2 regions of the Shewanella psychrophila genome follow, and region 1 is predicted to be linked to the other one. Evidence: predicted binding sites of a transcription regulator. Region 1 holds the regulator's gene; the other holds the start of a gene.
What was found. The regulator ArgR, encoded in region 1, controls arginine synthesis, uptake and breakdown. The targets are predictions, from matches to a motif close to ANTGAATANNTATTCANT.
Positions count from the first base shown of each region.

Region 2: sps_RS20710 (YjiH family protein) is a predicted target of ArgR. The motif match lies at 1,934-1,951, and genes of this name have one in related genera.

Region 1 is NZ_CP014782.1:3,079,405-3,089,324, forward strand. Features, by position in the region: gene sps_RS13250 (threonine/serine exporter family protein) at 1-285, opposite strand, end outside; gene cgtA (Obg family GTPase CgtA) at 345-1,511, opposite strand; gene rpmA (50S ribosomal protein L27) at 1,651-1,905, opposite strand; gene rplU (50S ribosomal protein L21) at 1,921-2,232, opposite strand; gene ispB (octaprenyl diphosphate synthase) at 2,506-3,477, shown strand; gene mdh (malate dehydrogenase) at 3,613-4,548, opposite strand; gene argR (transcriptional regulator ArgR) at 4,907-5,377, shown strand; gene sps_RS13285 (cupin domain-containing protein) at 5,599-6,066, shown strand; gene sps_RS13290 (methyl-accepting chemotaxis protein) at 6,364-8,127, shown strand; gene cspE (transcription antiterminator/RNA stability regulator CspE) at 8,434-8,646, shown strand; gene sps_RS13300 (hypothetical protein) at 8,984-9,193, shown strand; gene sps_RS13305 (hypothetical protein) at 9,617-9,880, shown strand.
Region 2 is NZ_CP014782.1:4,772,915-4,782,834, forward strand. Features, by position in the region: gene sps_RS20695 (hypothetical protein) at 8-268, shown strand; gene sps_RS20700 (hypothetical protein) at 532-885, shown strand; partial or broken gene sps_RS20705 (transposase) at 1,205-1,603, opposite strand; gene sps_RS20710 (YjiH family protein) at 2,022-3,377, shown strand; gene sps_RS20715 (ATP-binding protein) at 3,516-7,208, shown strand; gene sps_RS20725 (CBS domain-containing protein) at 7,557-7,973, shown strand; gene sps_RS20730 (NCS2 family permease) at 8,015-9,391, opposite strand; gene sps_RS20735 (BamA/TamA family outer membrane protein) at 9,837-9,920, shown strand, end outside.

The DNA of each region.
Region 1 (9,920 bases):
GCCTTTCTCTGTGAGCAAACATATTCTCTGTAGTTCACAGATGACGGTCATATTAATACCATGATCGCGGGTACGCCGAGTAGTCGTAATGCAGCGGCCATGAACTAAGCTGGTTAATACTAGGGAATTTGAAGAGATAGAGATTTCGACACTGGCGAGACCCAATGCATAACCTAAGCGCTGACTGATCTCTTCAACCAGCTCAGAATCAGCACCATAAGCTAGCAGGAGTTGAGCAACCCGGACAACTTGCCGGGTTATATCATTTTGAGTATCTGCGTACACATCAATCCCGAAGAATATAAACTCAAAATGAGGCTCCGATTTACACTAAAGCTAAAGACTTACCTTTGATAGATCACTTTGACATCGTAATCATCGTCATCAAAATCATCGTCATCATCGAGGTCGTCCTCGAAGCTTTCATTTAGCTCATCACTATCTTTATGATAGTTATCCCACTTAAATTCAACTTCTTGGTCTTTATCGATGACTTCCTCATCAGGAAGTGAGTCAATAAAGTCCATAAGCTTAAGGCTTAACGCTTCTGTGCCATCGCGGTTATAAGCTGAAATGGTGAAAACATCACCCTCCCACTTAAGCTCTTTTACTATGTGATCGACACGCTCTTTAAGCTCCTCTTCGAGCAGCAAGTCTGTCTTATTGATCACCAACCATCTAGGCTTGCCGGCAAGCTCAGGAGAATGCTTCTCCAGTTCGCCAACAATGGCACGCGCCGACTCAACAGGATCGCTACCATCGATAGGTTCTATATCGATAAGGTGAAGCAGCACACGACAACGTTCTAAGTGTTTCAAGAAGCGAACACCTAGCCCGGCACCATCGGCAGCACCTTCGATCAAACCAGGAATATCGGCGATCACAAAGCTCTGACCATGTCTGGGATTAACAACCCCTAAGTTAGGCACAAGCGTGGTAAACGGATAGTCGGCTACCTTAGGAGTCGCTCTAGATACAGAACGAATAAAGGTCGACTTACCCGCATTAGGCATGCCTAAGAGACCTACATCAGCAAGCAGCATAAGCTCAAGCTTAAGGCTACGCACTTCGCCAGGTGTACCTAAGGTTTTCTGCCTAGGAGCGCGGTTAGTACTACTCTTGAAGCGAGTATTACCTAAACCGTGGAAGCCACCTTTTGCCACGAGCATTTTTTGCCCATGAACAGTCAAGTCCCCAAGAGACTCCATAGTCTCTTCATCGATAGCTCGGGTTCCTACAGGTACTTTAAGCACCAGTTCCTCACCACCATGACCGGTACAATCGCGTCCACGGCCATTTTTTCCACGCTCAGCGCGATGAAAACGCTCAAACTGGAAATCGATTAATGTGTTGAAACTTTCATCTGCTTGCAGATAAACATTACCACCATCACCGCCATCGCCACCATCCGGGCCGCCATCGGGTACATATTTTTCGCGTCTGAAACTAACGCAACCACTACCACCATCACCAGCTTCAACTCTGATCACAGCTTCATCGACAAACTTCATATCTACTCCTGGCACCACAGATTAAACGAATTATACTCGTTTCCGCTTTGGGTCGCCAAAACAATTCTTAAATATCTAAAACAATAAAGCCCCACCAAAGGCGGGGCTTTCATAAGCAATCTTAGCTAAAAGCTAAAGATTAGCCTTCGATGCTAATGAACTTACGGCTCTTAGGACCTTTAACTTCAAACTTAACTTTACCGTCAGTCAAAGCGAATAGAGTATGGTCACGACCAATACCTACGTTAACACCAGCGTGGAATTTAGTACCACGTTGACGAACGATGATGTTACCAGCAAGAACTGACTCACCACCGAAACGCTTTACACCAAGACGTTTGCTTTCTGAATCGCGGCCGTTACGAGTAGAACCGCCAGCTTTTTTATGTGCCATGAGTTAGACTCCTAATTAAGCGTTGATAGCTGTAATTTTAACTTCGGTAAACCACTGACGGTGGCCCATTTTTTTGTCGTGATGCTTACGACGACGGAACTTAACGATAGTAACTTTATCGTGACGGCCATGGCTGATAACTTCAGCAACAACCTTTCCACCTTCGACTAAAGGTGCACCAACATGTACAGTCTCACCGTCAGCAACCAAAAGAACTTGGTCAAACTCAACAGTATCGCCTGTAGCGACTTCTAATTTTTCTAAACGTAATGTATGGCCTTCAGCAACACGGTGCTGCTTACCACCACTTTGAAAAACAGCGTACATAGCTATTTTACTCCGGTATTCTAACACGGCAGCTCATTTGTTGAGTCTGGGGTGTTATAAAAGCTTTAATGACAATGGTCGCGGAGTTTACGCTAAGAAGCGTAAGGTGACAAGCCCTATTCACTAAAGAATAAAAAAAGATCGGAATTACTCGCACAATTCGCCTCAAGTGCTGTCTTAAGACGCTTTTTTAGGTAGAATCCCATAATTATAACATTAAGCCTTAATTTGGGCCGACAAGTAATTTTCGGCCCCACAGACCAGAGCCTATTTATGGATTTGAACGCCATCCGTCAGTTAGCTGATAGCGATATGCAAGACGTCAACAAGCTTATATATACACAACTTGAATCTGATGTTGCCCTGATCAATCAGTTAGGCTTCTACATTATTAATGGCGGCGGTAAACGCATGCGTCCATTACTCTCTATTTTGGCAGCTCGTGCTATTGACTACCAAGGAGAGACTCATCTTAAGCTAGCCGCTATCATTGAGTTTATCCACACAGCATCGCTTCTCCATGATGATGTCGTAGACGAGTCCATGCTCCGTAGAGGAAGGGAGACTGCTAATGCCCTATTTGGTAACAGTGCCAGCGTATTAGTCGGCGACTTCCTTTACACTCGTTCATTTCAGATGATGACTGAATTAGGCAGCATGAAAGTATTAGAGATGCTTGCCGACGCAACCAATGTACTGGCCGAGGGAGAAGTGCTGCAGTTAATGAACTGTAATGATCCTGACACCAGCGAAGAAAGTTATATGCGTGTCATCTATTGTAAGACTGCAAAATTGTTTGAAGCCGCCACGCGACTCGCTGGTGTGCTCGCCGATAGCCCCATAGAGATACAGACTGCGCTGGCGGATTACGGCAAGTACTTAGGCACTGCATTCCAGTTAACCGATGATCTACTCGACTATACGGCCGATACCGAAGAGTTAGGTAAGAACATAGGCGATGACTTGGCAGAGGGAAAACCTACCCTACCGCTTATTTATGCGATAGCCCATGGTACGGAGAAAGAACAAGGATTAATTCGTAAAGCCGTCGAACTCGGTGATGGAACCCAAAACATCGAAGAGATCCTCACAGCACTGAAGAACTGTGGTGCATTGGAATATACCTATAACAGAGCCTTAGAAGAGTCTGATAAGGCCATAAAAGCCTTGGCCTGTATTCCCGATAGCGATTACAAGCAAGCCCTGATATCTCTGGCTAAAATTGCCGTAGAAAGAAGCCACTAGAGCGTTAACCTCTAGATAGAAGCTAGAAGCTAGAAGCTAGAAGAACAGTTTGGAATCAGCCTAGCCGAAAGCAAGATCAAAAAAGGAGCCATTTGGCTCCTTTTTATTAAACAGCTATTTTATTCGTAAGCGCGATTACTTAACGAATTCAACACCTAACTTAATATCCGCTTTCAATGTATCTAACATAGCATCACGGGCATTACTTTCGAACTCACTCACGTCACCGTAAGCCAGTAGTTTCTCTACGCCATTCTTGCCCAGTAAAACTGGCTGAGCGAAGAATTCAGCATGCTCACTGCCACCATCGACATAGGCACACTCAACAACATTCTCTTCACCTTGAAGACCACGAACCAAAGATAGACCGAAGCGACATGCAGCCTGACCCATAGAAAGTGTCGCGCTGCCGCCACCGGCTTTAGCTTCAACAACTTCAGTACCCGCATTCTGGATACGAGTCGTCATTGCGGCAACTTCTTCATCGGTAAAGCTTATGCCTTCGACCTGAGATAGAAGTGGAAGAATCGTCACACCACTGTGGCCACCGATAACGTTCAGCTTAACATCAGCAACGTTTAGACCTTTCGCTTCAGCGATAAAGGTCTCAGAGCGAATAACGTCCAATGTAGTCACACCGAACAGACGGCTCTTGTCATAAACACCGGCTGCTTTTAACACTTCAGCGGCAATAGCTACTGTGGTGTTAACTGGGTTAGTGATGATACCGATCAGTGCTTTTGGACAAGTCGCAGCACATTTCTCAACTAGGTTTCTTACGATACCTGCATTGATGTTGAAAAGATCTGAACGATCCATTCCAGGTTTACGTGCAACACCAGCTGAAATAAGAACCACATCGGCACCTTCTAGGGCAGCAGATGGATCTTGACCAGCAAAGCCTTTAACTTCGACAGCTGTCGGGATATGGCTTAGATCGACCGCAACACCAGGTGTTACAGGAGCAATATCATAAAGGGACAGTTTTGAACCGGCTGGCAATTGAGTTTTTAGTAATAGGGCAAGAGCCTGGCCAATACCACCAGCGGCACCAAGTACAGCAACTTTCATAGTTATCTCCGTCAATTCTTGGATATTTGTGATACAGATCTATCTTTCTAGATGGCGCAACATTACTGGAATAATGAATAAATTTCAATTATCCCTTAGTCTTGATTAGATTTTATTTCTAATTGCCATCACAAAAACGTCTAAGTCGGTGAGCCATATACGCATTTCCCAGCATATTATCAGCTAAACAACGCAACTTTAACGCTCAGCTTAGCCTAACTTCACCTAATTACTTGGTATAACAAATCTCCCCCCTTGATAACTTGCATTTTTATTCATCCAACTCGAGTATTTGTTGACAAAAAAAGCAACAATATTCAAAATAGAGGGGATTTTTGAATAAAAGAACACAAAAACTATGCAAGCAAATAAAAATCAAGACGAACTTGTTAAGACCTTTAAGTCGATTTTGAAAGAGGAGCGTTTTGGCTCCCAAAGTGAGATTGTTATCGCCCTTCAAGCCGAAGGCTACGGCAACATAAATCAATCGAAAGTCTCCAGAATGCTGAGCAAATTTGGTGCGGTGCGTACCCGAAATGCTAAACAGGAGATGGTCTACTGCTTACCGGCAGAACTGGGTGTTCCCACCGCGGGAAGTCCGCTGAAAAATCTGGTATTAGATGTTGATCATAACCAGGCCATGATAGTCGTCAGGACAAGCCCGGGAGCGGCTCAGTTAATCGCACGTCTGCTGGACTCTATAGGCAAGCCTGAAGGGATTTTGGGCACCATTGCTGGTGATGATACTATTTTCATTACACCCGCTAACATAGACGAGATAAGCAGAACCTTAAATACGGTTAAATCTCTGTTTAACTATACAGATTAACTCAGTTCCTGAAGGAAATGATGGGACTCCAGGCCTCGGAGATGTATTATTTTCAGCATAGAAGAAGAGACGCTTATGGCGTCTCTTTTCATTTCAATATTTCCCCCCTCTTTAGTACCTATTGATATAATTATCACTCGATAGTATCCAATATATTGAATCACACTTTAATTCGTGCGAAATTAGTCAGACTATGAGAGGCAGCTTCGGGCTAAGGATGTATGATGACAATAAATAAAATAATTAAAGTCGATGATGTTTGTTGGGAGTCCTGGCAGCATTCAGAGCAATATACCAGCCAACAGAAACATATCGGCGATGCTGCAGGGTGTGAAAAAATAGGCGTAACCATGGAACGTCTCGCCCCGGGAAAATTATCAACCGTCGCTCACTATCACACCAAGGAAGAAGAACACCTTTATGCCTTAGAAGGCGAAGCAACATTGTTCATCGATGGCGAGCCTCACCCCTTTAAAAAAGGCGACTATATCTGCTTCAATGCCGATACAGCCATAGCTCACACTCTCAGGAATGATTCAGACACAGAGTTTCTTTTTATGGTGATTGGTAACCGGGATAAACACGATGTGGTGGTCTACCCAGAGAACAACAAGGTGTTAGTCAGGGCTGTCGATGAGATCTATGCCAAGCGTCCGACCAATTACTGGGATGCAGATAACCAAGATTAATCTGGTTAACCTCAAACAAAATAAAGCGCACCTAAGGGTTTAATGCAAAACCCTTAGTGTGTTTCGGTTTACCTCATTCACCTTAATGCTCTGATTACTATTTCGCCCAATCATAAAGAAAATCAGCATTATTGAGTCATACCTTTCGTAGCATTCTTAGCTGCACTACCTCATTCTCAAGTTGATTAACAAACAGATGACCTTTTAGCTGTAAAGCAAGCCAGCTATCAATCTCTACCTAAATTTAGACAGGCCAATAAGAGTGTTTTTTTAGTATATGACTATACTCAAGGAGGCATGGCTAAATCCAACCTCGGCTTGCCGCCGATTCTAAGGGTTAACAAGCACAAGCGAGCTATCTTGGCCAAATATTTAGAGGATGTTTTCATGATTAACCTATCGCTCAAGGCAAGATTACTTGGCAATACAGCCATAGTCATCGGCCTGTTAGTTCTCAGCTCTGGATACGCTATTTACAGCATGAATCAAATAGGAAAAGAGTTAAAGGCTGTTGCCGAGCAAGATATTCCGCTCACAGATAAGCTCGCCGCCATCACCACTCATCAGCTTGAACAAGCAATTCAATTTGAACGAAGTCTGCATTTCGGCACAACGATGGGAAGGGAACCTGATAACCGAGAGCATTTTAACGCTGCAATGCATCATTTCGCCGCCCTCACTCCTAAGATCGAAGCCGAAATCTTCGAAGCAGAAGCCATGGCTAAAGAAGCCATGGTGGGAGCAACGGGAACCATCTACACTGAATTCGAGTCTGTTTTGACAGCATTGAAACAAATTGAAACCGAACACAAAGGTTTTGTCGAACACGTGCATCAGGTATTTGACCTTCTGCAAAAGGGTGAGTTACATGAAGCAGAGATGATGGTTCAAAAAGTTGAACACGAAGAAGATAAACTCGATCAAGAACTCTCAGCCTTATTACATGAGATAGGTAGGTTTACCGAAGCCAGTGCCCGACATGCTCAAGACTATGAACATCAGGCTATCTGGGTGTTAAGCTTACTGTCTGGAGCCAGTATTATCATAGGCCTATTAACCAGTTGGCTCACCACCAACATGATCATTCGTGGGATTAAGCAAGCAACAAATATGGCCGAGGGAGACATAAACCACCAGATAGAAGTCAACAGCAAGGATGAAATAGGAGAGCTGTTAACCGCCATGAATGAAATGCGCCTCCGACTAGTCAATATGATCAATCATATTTCAGAGACTACGGTACGGCTTTCAGCTGAATCGGAGCAGCTAGCCGATGTCTCTCAGCAAACCAGCCAAGTGATCGATGAACAACGCAAAGAGACTGAGATCGTCGCCACCGCCATGAATCAATTAACAGTGACTTCTCAAGAGGTCGCCTCGAACCTGGCCCATACAGCTAACTCTACCACCGAGGCCAATAAGCAAACCGATGATGGCGCTAAAATTGTGCAACAGGCCGTGGTACAAATTGATGAGCTAGCTAAACAGATAGATATTTCGGTACAGGCAATTGCAGAAGTCGATCAACAGAGCGCAGCCATCACCACGGTTCTAGATGTGATCAAGGGCATAGCCGAGCAAACAAACCTGCTTGCATTGAATGCCGCCATCGAAGCAGCAAGAGCCGGCGAGCAAGGACGAGGCTTTGCCGTTGTGGCGGATGAAGTACGCACCTTGGCCGGTAGAACTCAGCAATCTACCCAAGAAATTAACTCCATAATAGATAAACTCCAAACAGGCTCAAGTAAAGCTGTGGCTGTTATGGAGCAGAGTCGTGAACAATCTCAGGCAGCAGTCGAATACTCCACCCGCTCAGGTATGGCACTGACTAAAATAGCTGAGGCCATAGACTCTATTCACCAAATGAATGTTCAAATTGCCTCTGCCGCCGATGAGCAAAGTGCAGTTTCTCAGGATGTAGATCAGAATATTACCAAGATACATACGATGTCAGTCGAGCTAGCTACGGGGGCTGAAAAACACTCCCTTGCGGGTCAAAGCCTATCTAAGATGAGCGGTGAACTAGAAGAGATGGTTAAGCAATTTCAACAGGGGCACTGAACAGTACGTAATTATACTCTAGCTAGCCACTAGCGATTCGATAATGAGTGTTTAACACTCATTTTTAGGGGCTCGATTTAAATAAACTAAAAATAACTCTGTACAATTTTTGATTATAGGGTAATATTTGCCTCGCTCAGCTGTTTAGAGTTATTAGTGATAAAATAAGTAAAAAGTAAACCTTAGATTTCTTCGTTATTGTTGTTATCCTCAGTTTCCCTTATCTTCATCGTCACATTCAATAATTCAATTTCAGCTCATCGCATATTGCGATAATTTTATGAATTTAACTATAAGGGACACATCATGTCTAATTCAACAACTGGTCTAGTAAAGTGGTTTAACGAAGAGAAAGGTTTTGGTTTCATTACTCAAGACAATGGCGGCGCTGACGTATTCGTTCACTTCCGTTCAATCACTTCTGACGGCTTCAAGACTCTAGCTGAAGGCCAGAAAGTATCTTTCGAAGTAGAGCAAGGTCAAAAAGGCCTTCAAGCAGCAAACGTAGTTGCGCTGTAACTTTGTAAGTTGACGTAAATGGATTTATGCCATTTACGTCATATTTGATTCAACTTTAATAAAATTTTATACCGTACCTGCGAAAATATTAACATTCCAATCATCTGCTTCTTTGTATATGTCGTTACGTTTCTCACTCAGCTCGTTACATCACTATAAATAAATATTAAACATTTACTGCCAAAGCTAATTTTCAGTTTGTACCTCTAGTACATTGATCTTGCAAATAATAAAACAAGCCGAAACATGTCTTGGGCACCAGATCTGACACTATTTAAGTACAACATCTGTATCAAAATCAGTAAGCCAATCCCCCCAATAAACCAAAAGGTAATCAATGAAAGTAAACTTCAACATCTTTAAGAATCAAATTTCCTGGAATGCATTAATCCACCAGTTAAATGGTGATGTACTATTACGTCATATTTTAATGAAAGGTAACTTAGATAACAGGAATATTGAATTGTCCTATTGTGATGAAACCTGCCAAGGTAAGATCATTAATAGTGAAAATCAGCTTATCGGCAACTTCTCAATCTCCTGCTAGTACCATTAAGCCATATATTTAGAAAATAATTAACGCCTGTGAGTTGCCCCAGTCCCGCTCTCCCCTTTTCAATGAGCAATTAACACCAGCCTATTGAAAGAGCAAATTGAGTGTAATTCGATAGAAATGCAATAAAACTAAGTCTATGGCCCTCTGAACAGATAAACCGACTTCGGTATTGTGTTCCTTAAAGTATGACTTCAAAAGGGAGCACCATTCCCTCACTCATCCGTCTTGAATTATGCAGCCAAAAATAACTCTGAGTTAACCACTTTTTTATACCGATTAGTATACGCTCACCAAACAAGTTGACAGCGCTGTCATTCGGCGGGTAAGTTAATCATCGCTAGAGGGTAATGGAGTACCTCTTGGAGTAACTATTTATAAAAACAATAGATCTCAATAATTTAAAGGAATAATAAAATGAAAAAAGCAGCACTAATCGCCTCTACAATTTTATGCGCATCGACACTATTTGCAGGAGTGGCGACAGCCGGAGACTGGTGGCGCACAGTAAGTGCCACAGCTTCTATAAGTGGCGGGAGTGGACAAGGTCAAGTCTGCGGTTTAGCTGAAAACAAGCTGCGTGCTCAATATAGTGATGTAACAGCTATCAAAACCTACTTTGGTTTCGATACGTACACTTTAACCTCACATTGTAGAGCTACGGGTCAAACCCAGCAATAACCCTAGCTTGCACATCTGGAATAAAAACTAAATTTTTCAC
Region 2 (9,920 bases), 1.7 Mb from region 1:
GATGACTATGACCCCTTCAACGGCCTCCCCATTATTTGCCATCACAGATGAAGCAGGTGAGATAGGTGAAGAACAAAAAGCAGATGAAAGACGCCAAGCATCTGAGGCTAACACTAAAACCTGGACGAGGGTCATGACGAGGACTGTGAAAAAGACAAAGACAAAGACAAAAGCCAGCGAAAATATCAAGGAACAGCTGGAGCGCATAGAGCGCAGAGAGCTTTTGAAAGACCTAGGATTGACTGAAGAGGATGTTTACACCTTATAAAAGCAGAAAAGATAAGAATATATGCGCCAATCTCTCCCCTATTTCCAGCGGTGTTTATAGTGCCATTAAATGAGTGGTTCACTTCTACTTTAAACAAGGGAAAGGGAGCTGACTCATACAATTATGGGTGTCTTAGTTATTTTGTTAGTTATTTTGTCTGGCTTATAAACTCAGTTATCATGACCTTGAAGAGATGTTCGCTAAGCGAAATATCCAGTTTTATCACTCAACCCTAATTGTTATATTTTATATATAAGGTTTTAATGATGAATATCAATAACTTTCTTAGTTTTACTGTGTTAATTGCAACCATCACAGCATGTTCTCCCCAGACTCCTGAATGGGTGCTATATGGCAACATTAATGGTTTAAATCGTCAAGAGTGGTCAGGTGCAACAAATGAACAACAATTAGGTACTGCTGCATATTGGTTATTGTCGTTTGAGCGTAAAGGTTGGCTTGATGACCCTAGATTAATAAAAAATGATAACTTCAAGCCTACAGCTGCAACATTGAGAAACTGTATAAATGATTATCTTTCCTTTAGTGATGAAGAAACAAACGCTATAGTCGATAAATGTGTTCAAATAAACAGATGGTCACACTTGAGCAAGTAATGTTTAGAGGGTCGGTGTTTTATGCATCAAAGCTCAATCTCCGGGCCCTTCCATCTGCTTATCAAATTAACCCAAGCAATTAACCCAAGCCACCCATTTTAATTTCTCCAACTCGAAGCGCCACGTTCAACCTAAAGTTCCAGCCCCTACCTCACTAATTCAACATGATTTACGCTTCATGAGCTCCTAGCGGGTAGTTAATAGCTCTGGATGTCTAAATATCGGCTCAAAAACCGAGAAACAAGCAGCAAGAATAACGAACTTAAGTTCGGCTAGCCATTTTATTAAAATGGGTGCGTAATTAGGCGCTATCTAGCCATCAATGACAGTTAGCCGCCCCTTGCCTGCGTTTTCTATCTAAGTGTTCACAATAGGCATCTAACTCTTGAAGTGTTCCCACAGGGCCTTTAAATAATCGACTAAACTCAGTAGTCAGTTTCAGCCAGTTTTCTTGAGGAATGTTGAGTCTGTCGAGTAGCTGTTGGGATGTTTGACTAATGGCACTACGCTTGTCATCTCTAATAATACGCCCTGTATCATCAACTAGTTGTAAGTAATCTTTAGCACTGAACATCAGTCCTTTTGGCATATCCTTACGCTCTTTGCCCACAAATGGCAGCAGTGACTTAGGTTTCTCTCCGTTACAAGCCGCTGTAATACGTCGTTGAATACTAGTGAAGTCTGAGGTTTCCGGTGTAGCGGCCATCTTGGCGAAAATAACAACCATGGGTGTACCTGCCCATCAACAAACTCAACAACTAATCCTAAACAGCAACATACAAGAGTGTATTATCGCCACCGATTAATACTTCTTCACAGTCAATGTTTTAATGGCAAACCCCATCAAATACAAACCAAAAGCAACAAGTTCAACCATTTGTTTTTACTTTAATTTAACCAAGATGCATGGCATGAGCATCATGTTTAATAAGCTAGAAAATAAATACTCAAAAAGGTGTAATAACTATGCTTTATCTGTGATTAATCTCATCAAGCCAGAGAATCGTTTTACATACTGGATTTAAGGGGGTAATCTTGCCCCCCTCGATTTGAATGGATATTCAAAATTAATTTCAAATTGGACGAAATGTTAACTTATTGCAATTGTGCCAAAACGGTAATTTAGGGTAAAAAAAGTGGCTGAAAAACAAACCCATAACATAAAAACGATACTGACGTTTATCATTCCGTCATTGATAGGTCTGCTGCTGTTTATGACGCCTATCAGCTATAACGATGCTATCACTATCCCGATCGCTATTGTCTCTAAGGGGCTACAGAGCCTACTTGGTGACACTATCACTGCTATTGTTACCGCGATCATCGTGATAACGACCGCGGCGAGTTTGATAACTAAGTTGTTTAAGCCTGCAATGATCATCAATCATGCATTCTTCAACGCACTGCTCAATGTCACGCCAGCTTGGCTGGTTGTTCGCATACTTGGCGCCATCTTCGTGGTGATGACTTTCTTCGGTGTTGGCCCTGAAGCGATTACCTCTGGTGATACTGGTGCGTTGATCTTAAATGACCTCTTACCATCGCTATTTAGTGTCTTCATCTTCGCCGGCATGTTACTGCCGTTACTGATGAACTTTGGCTTACTCGAGTTTATCGGTACGCTGTTAACTAAAATCATGCGTCCGGTTTTTAACTTGCCAGGACGTAGCGCAGTAGACTGTATGGCTTCTTGGTTAGGTGATGGTAGTGTCGCCATCTTGATGACCAGCAAGCAATATGAGAAGCGTTTATATACCCAAAGAGAAGCGGCTGTTATCGGTACCACTTTTTCTGCCGTATCTATTACCTTCTCTCTGGTGGTTATCTCTCAGGTCAAACTCGAGCATATGTTTGTGCCTTTCTATTTAACCGTGTGTTTAGCGGGTATATTGGCTGCTGTTATCGTACCTAAACTCCCTCCACTGCGTTGGAAGAAAGATAACTATATCGATAGCACTCCAAGACATCCTGACGATGAAGTAATCCCACAGGGACACGGAGTATTTTCTTGGGGCCTAGATCAGGCACTGGCTAAAGCAGGACAAGCTAACGGTATCAAGCAGACATTTAACGACGGCATAAAGAATGTCATCGACATGGTATTTGGCGTTATTCCAGTTGTCATGGGGATTGGTACTATTGCCTTGATTATCGCTGAATATACACCGGTATTTGAATATTTAGGCATGCCGTTTATTCCGCTTTTAGAGCTATTACAGGTGCCTGAAGCGGCTGAAGCATCCAGAACCATAGTGGTCGGTTTTGCCGATATGTTTATTCCTTCGATTCTTGCCAGCTCAATCGAATCGGATATGACACGTTTCATCATTGCCGCCTTATCTGTAACTCAGCTTATCTACATGAGTGAAGTCGGCGCGCTATTGATGGGAAGCAAGATCCCGGTCAATATCTTCGAGCTTTTCGTGATTTTTATCCTTCGTACTCTAGTTACTTTGCCTATCATTGCTGGTGCGGCACATCTGATTTTCTAAGTTAATCTCCTCGAAAAAAAGAGTGGCTTTGCCACTCTTTTTTTTGTCTATAAATTCTTATACTTGATATGTGCACTTTTATTGTTAGCTTCTAAACTTAAAGACTAAATCACTTACTAGAACCTTAGACTCATTGTAATGAGAAGTCTTGCCTTTATATTGCTCTTACTCGTGACGGATTCTGTCTGGGCCAGCCCAGTCAAATTCGACTTTTTTGATGCCAAGCATGGCTTGTCCATGAATACCGTCACAGATATCGTCACAGATGATGCTGGATACCTGTGGGTGGCGACTCAAGACGGGTTGAATCGGTTTGATGGAGAACACTTTAAAATATATCGGGTGACCGGCGATAATCGCAGTCCAACTGAGCAACATATCAAAAAACTCTTCTACGGAAGAAAAAAGCAGCTTTGGTTGCTCACCAGAAGTGACGGATTAAACCTTTATCAATCGTCAACTGACACCTTTAAATCTTACAACAGCTCAAATACCCCACTTCCCAAAGCAATATATACCGACATAGGTCAAGACGGCCAAGGAAACTTATGGCTAGCAACAAACTCGATGGGTTTAATTCGATATTCTCCAACAAACAATGAAATCATCAAACATTATCGCCAGGCAAGCGGTCAGCTCAACAGTAATCACGTGGACCAAGTCTTCGTCGATAAGTTTGACCGGCTATGGATAATCACAGATAAGGGCCTATCCCAGATAAATAGCAAGCGTGAAGTGATTCACTACCCCAATATTCAAACTGCCATCATGGGTAACATTACCAGTCTCGAAGTAGGGCACAGCAATACCCTTTGGATTGGAACGAAAAACAAAGGATTGTTCTTATTCGATATCTATAAAGGCTCACTAAAAGAGATCACAGCCGCAACTAGCCTCAAAGGAAGAAAAATTACTAATATACAACAAGGCAGATTCGGTAAACTTTGGCTTGGAGTGGAATCCGTCGGATTAGCCAGATACTCCCCTCAGAATGAAACAATTCAATTTTTTATCAGCGACCCAGATGATGCTTATAGTTTGAGTAGCCCTATCGTGACAGCGTTAAACTTAGATAGTGAAAACCAGCTCTGGATTGGTACTCAAGGAGGGGGGCTCAATAAGATCTATCTCGAAGCCGCAACCTTCGGCCATATCCATCCCTTCAGCTTTACCAAACATAATATTAACAACGGTAATATCAGGAGTATCTATAGGGACTGGCATCAACAACTCTGGGTAGGCACTTCAATGGGGCTCTATCGTGCAAAGGAAAATGAGCACAAGCAGATCACGAGCTTCGAACTATTCGAAGTGCCGGGTTCTAAGCTCTCCCAGAGTTTTATCAGTTTTATTAAGGAAGATAAACAAAGAAGGTTTTGGGTCGGTACCCGAGGAGAGGGCTTGTTCATCTTCACCCCAGATAAGCAAAGTTATGTTCATTATAAACATGAGCCTAACAATCCTAATGGCCTGCCTAGCGATCTGGTGTTGAGTATTTACTTCGATCATCAAGACAATGCTTGGCTCACAACCAGGAATGCGGGAGTCGCTAAGTATATCGATGAAGACCGTGGGTTTATCCAGTATAAACATAATAGGAATGACGCAAACTCCTTAGCCAGTGACGAAGTTAATGCGGTTTTACAAGATAAAGAGAATAATTATTGGTTTGCTTCATATACTGCAGGTTTGAGTAAACTATCCCCGGAAGGTATATTCACTCATTTTAGCACTGACACTGAGATCCCCATCCCAAGCAGGCACTTACTAACTCTGTTTGAAAGCGATATGGGTCTACTTTGGGTTGGCTCTACCGAAGGGGTTTTCTCTTTCGATCCTATTACCCATAAGAGCCAAGTGTTCAATACTGATAATGGTCTCATAGGCAATACCGCCTACCTCACCATCTTAGATAAACAACAACGACTCTGGATTGGTACTTCATCAGGATTGAGCCAATTAAACACCCACAATTTCAGTATAAAAAACTACACCATGATTGATGGTCTGCAAGATAATGAATTTAATTATGGAGCTGGTTTTATCGACGATGACAACCGTGTTTATTTAGGTGGGATCAATGGATTCAACTATTTCTTTGCCTCTCAACTGCCTAAATTATCGGCGCCAAGAAAACCTGTGATTAGTCGTCTCTCAGTAAAAAACTCAGCAGATCCGGCTAGCATACAACATAAACCTTTAGCCCAAAAAACTAAGTTAACGTTAACCCATAAAGATGACCTATTCTCATTTCACTTTCATAGTCCAGAGCTTCACCGAGCACCCAGGTTAAGCTATGAATATAGGATGATAGGCCTACATGACAAATGGTTAGCCACCAATAAAGATCAATCGGTTCATTTCACAGATTTAGCCGCTGGCGCCTATATCTTCCTCTTGAAAGCTAAAGACATTAACGGCCAATTTAGTCCTGTCAGACGAGTAAACGTAAAAATAAAGCCCTCCCCTTGGCGATCTTGGTGGGCCTATGCGCTATATTCGCTGGCACTGATCGTAATATTTTCAATTACCTTTTACTCGAGAGTGAATAAATTCAATCAGCAGGCTCGTTTACTGCGAGATAAAGAAGAGAGTGAACAGAGGCTACAACTCTCATTATGGGGCAGCGGAGACGAATTTTGGGATTGGGATGTGAAAAATAGCAAGGTAGTACGCACCAATACTTTTCTCAATTATCCAAGCAATGAAACTCGTCTGCAAGAAACGATGCAAACCTGCATTCATCCTGATGATTTAGCCGATATAAAACCAAGAATTGATTCATGCATACATCAAGGTATAGATAAGTTCGAAATGATCTACCGTGGAAAAATGATGGATGGTAATTGGCTATGGGTTCAAAATCGTGGTCAAGTCATCGACAGGGATAATCAGGGCGCACCGACCAGGTTAGCCGGAACCATTAAAAATATTCAATCGCAGAAGGAGACAGAAGCTGAATTAATCTCATTAAATCAAGGTCTAGAAAAAAGAGTTCTGGATAGGACGATTCAATTTCAGCAGAGCAATGATGAGCTTAAACAAGCCTTAGATAAGCTAGAGTTTACTCAGAGTGAACTCATTAACAAAGAGAAGATGGCCACATTAGGCGGGCTCGTAGCCAGTATCACCCATGAGATAAATACACCTATAGGCATCAGTGTCACTGCAGCATCTCATCTACAGGAAAGCGTAAAAATATTTAATAAGAAGTATGGAGAAGGCGATGTATCCCATGAAGACTTCGAACAATATCAAAACGAAGTCTATGAAGCCTCGACACTATTACTGTCCAATTTAGACCGCGCAGCTAAGCTAATTAAGAGTTTTAAACAGGTCTCAGTAGATCAATCCCATGAAGATATCCAGGAATTCAACTTAAAAGTCTATCTGGATGAGATCTTCCTCGCGCTCAACCCTTTGTTGTCGAGAACCGGCCATGAGTACTCCTATCAATGTCCCGATGACCTCATGATTCAAAGTCGTCCAGGTGTTTTCTATCAAATTATCAGTAACCTATTTAATAACTCGGTCGTGCATGGCTTTCCTGACGGCCAGTCCGGAAAGTTAACCCTCAACATCATCAAAGTCGAGAATGGCATCGAGATGATCTACCAAGATAATGGCTGTGGCATGCCTGCATCTATTCAAGATCAGATATTTGATCCCTTCTTTACAACCAAACGCGGTAAGGGTGGCAGTGGTTTAGGCATGAATATCGTTTTTAACTTAGTGACTCAGGAGCTCAAGGGGGAAATACGGCTTCACTCGGAACAAGGTGCCGGCAGTACATTTAATATCTCACTTCCTATCAGTGCATTGGCAGACTAATACCAATCGGTATAAGAAAGTGGTCCACTCAGAGTTATTTTTGGCTGCATAATTCAAGGCGGATGAGTGAGGGAATGGTGATCCATTTTGAACTAATTCAACACAGAAGTAGGCTGCCAAAAACACTCCTGACAGGCGAGTTTTAGCACTTCCGATACGGCGTTAACGAGCTTAAACGTAGAATAACTATGTTCCTCACTCGTTGCCTTGCCTCACAAGCGCTAAACTCTCGCTGAGTGACCACACCTTTATATCGATTGGTATAATTCAATCGAATATTCACTTCACTCTCACTTAGGTTGCTGTTATAAATATGTAAACGCTCTGATTTTGTGAAGGGAGGCTTATATGGATTTAAAGCTTGATATAAAAGCATCGGAGATAATGAGTACCCGAATCGTCACCATAGAGATGGACGATAGACTCACGGTGGCCAAAGAGATATTTGATAATGCTCCCTTCCATCATCTGCTCGTTATCGAACACGATGAACTGCAGGGAGTACTGTCGGAACGTGACTTTCTACGAGCCCTGAGTCCTAATATAGGCAATATCAACGAAACTGAGCGTGACACAGAAACCCTACAAAGAAGAGCTCACCAGGTGATGACAAGAAACCCTGTCACTATTAGCCCAAATCACACCATCAAGCAGGCCAGTGAGCTACTGCTCGAGCATGGTATTGGTTCATTACCCGTTTTAGATAGAAAAAAGCTTGTTGGCATCATCACCTGGAAAGATCTGTTAAAAGCTTTTTCGAGCTAAAAAATAGATCCTAGGAACTTGCTCCTAGGATCTATATTCCATTATATCGCCCAACCACCCATGTAGAAGATAACCAGACCTAAGGTGATGGCTATTACACCAGGTTTTAGCGCGCGCCATTCACCACTACAAATTCGACCAATCACCAGAGTGACAAACCCCAGCATAATACCTGTGACAATATTAGAGCTTAGGATAATGAAGATGGCACAGGTCAGTCCTGCCATTGCATCGACCTTGTCATTAAAGTCTAACTTAGTGACATTGCTCAGCATCAACAGACCCACATACATAAGCGCCGGCGCCGTTGCGTAAGCAGGCACCAGATAACTCAGCGGCGCGAGAAACATCATCAACAAAAATAGTAAGCCGACTATAGTGGCTGTCAGTCCTGTCTTACCACCCGCTGCGGTACCTGCCGCTGACTCTATATACACGGCAGCAGGGGCTCCGCCGACAGCACCAGCAACAATACTACTGACAGAGTCAGAAGTTAGTGCCCTGCCTCCACCAATTATTTTATCATCTTTATCCAGCAACTCGGCTTGACCAGCAACGGCGCGGATCGTGCCTGTTGCATCGAATATTGCCGTCATTACCAAGGCTAATACGATTGGTAGAACCACAGGATTCAAGGCGCCCATGATATCCAGCTGACCAATTAAAGACTGATCAGACATGAGATCTGGCCAGGCAAACAGACCTTGATATTTAACTGCAGGATCAAATATCAGACCAAAAACTGACAAGGCAACGATCACGATAAGGATGCCGCCGGGTATACCGCGACGCTCGAAACCTATGGTGGCTGCCAGGCCAACAATAGCGGCTATCACAGGCAAGCTAGTTATATCACCGAGTTTGACTGGCAGCCCAGCATCGCTGCCGACGATGAGCAGTACGCTGTTAGTGGCAATCAATAGCAGGAACAGTCCGATACCTATACCTGTTCCATGGGCTATACCCTTTGGCAGGTTAGTTAGTATCCACTGACGTAGTCCGGTAACACTCACAAATGTGAATATCACTCCCATCAAGAAGATCGCCCCTAAAGTCACGGGAATTGAGATCCCCTGACCCAAGACCATACTAAAAGCAGTAAAAGCCGTTAACGAGATGGCGCAACCTATAGCCATGGGTAAGTTAGCCCACAAGCCCATCAATAAAGAGCCGAATGCGGCAATCAGACAGGTAGAGATAAACACAGCACCGGGATCGAAGCCCGCAGCCCCTAACATGTTTGGCACCACGATCACCGAGTAGACCATAGCCAGGAATGTCGTTAACCCCGCGATGAGTTCACGTTTTAGGGTACTGCCACGTTGAGTAATACTGAAGTAGCGATCCAGGAAAGAACCAGAATCAACCTGTGTATGTATTGATGTTTCTTGTGTAGAGCTCGTCTGTTCAGACTGCATAATTTTATACCTTTGATCTCTTAAATTTATAAGGCTGTGGCAGGTAAGAGCCCCGTTAATCAACGGGTGAGAGATCCACTAATACTTGATTGTATTTTATTGTGACCTGCGAATAATCAACTTTGTAGTTAGCTATCATCAGCGTTAAACACGCTAAAGCACAACCTTTGTCGACGCATGAGTTTACAGTACCTAGTACTTTAGAACTAGAAAATGAACGGCTAAATTTACAATTGTTCTAAAAATAGAACGAGTGCGATAATTCTGTTATGGATTTTCTTGAACCTAAGCTTACATCTCTTCATCATATATATCAGATAATGAACTTCCTTGAACTCGGCATCTCAAACAAGGTTGAAGTATCCCATCTAGCAGGCTCCAGCCTGAAAGAATAACCAACAAACCTTTGTTTATTATATTGATTACAGATTTAAAGGATGAGTAGATGTCATTTTTCATCTCCCATAAAAAAGAAACAAAATGCAGGTCGATTCGAAGAGAGCTAGTTCATAAAACAGTAACTACTCCA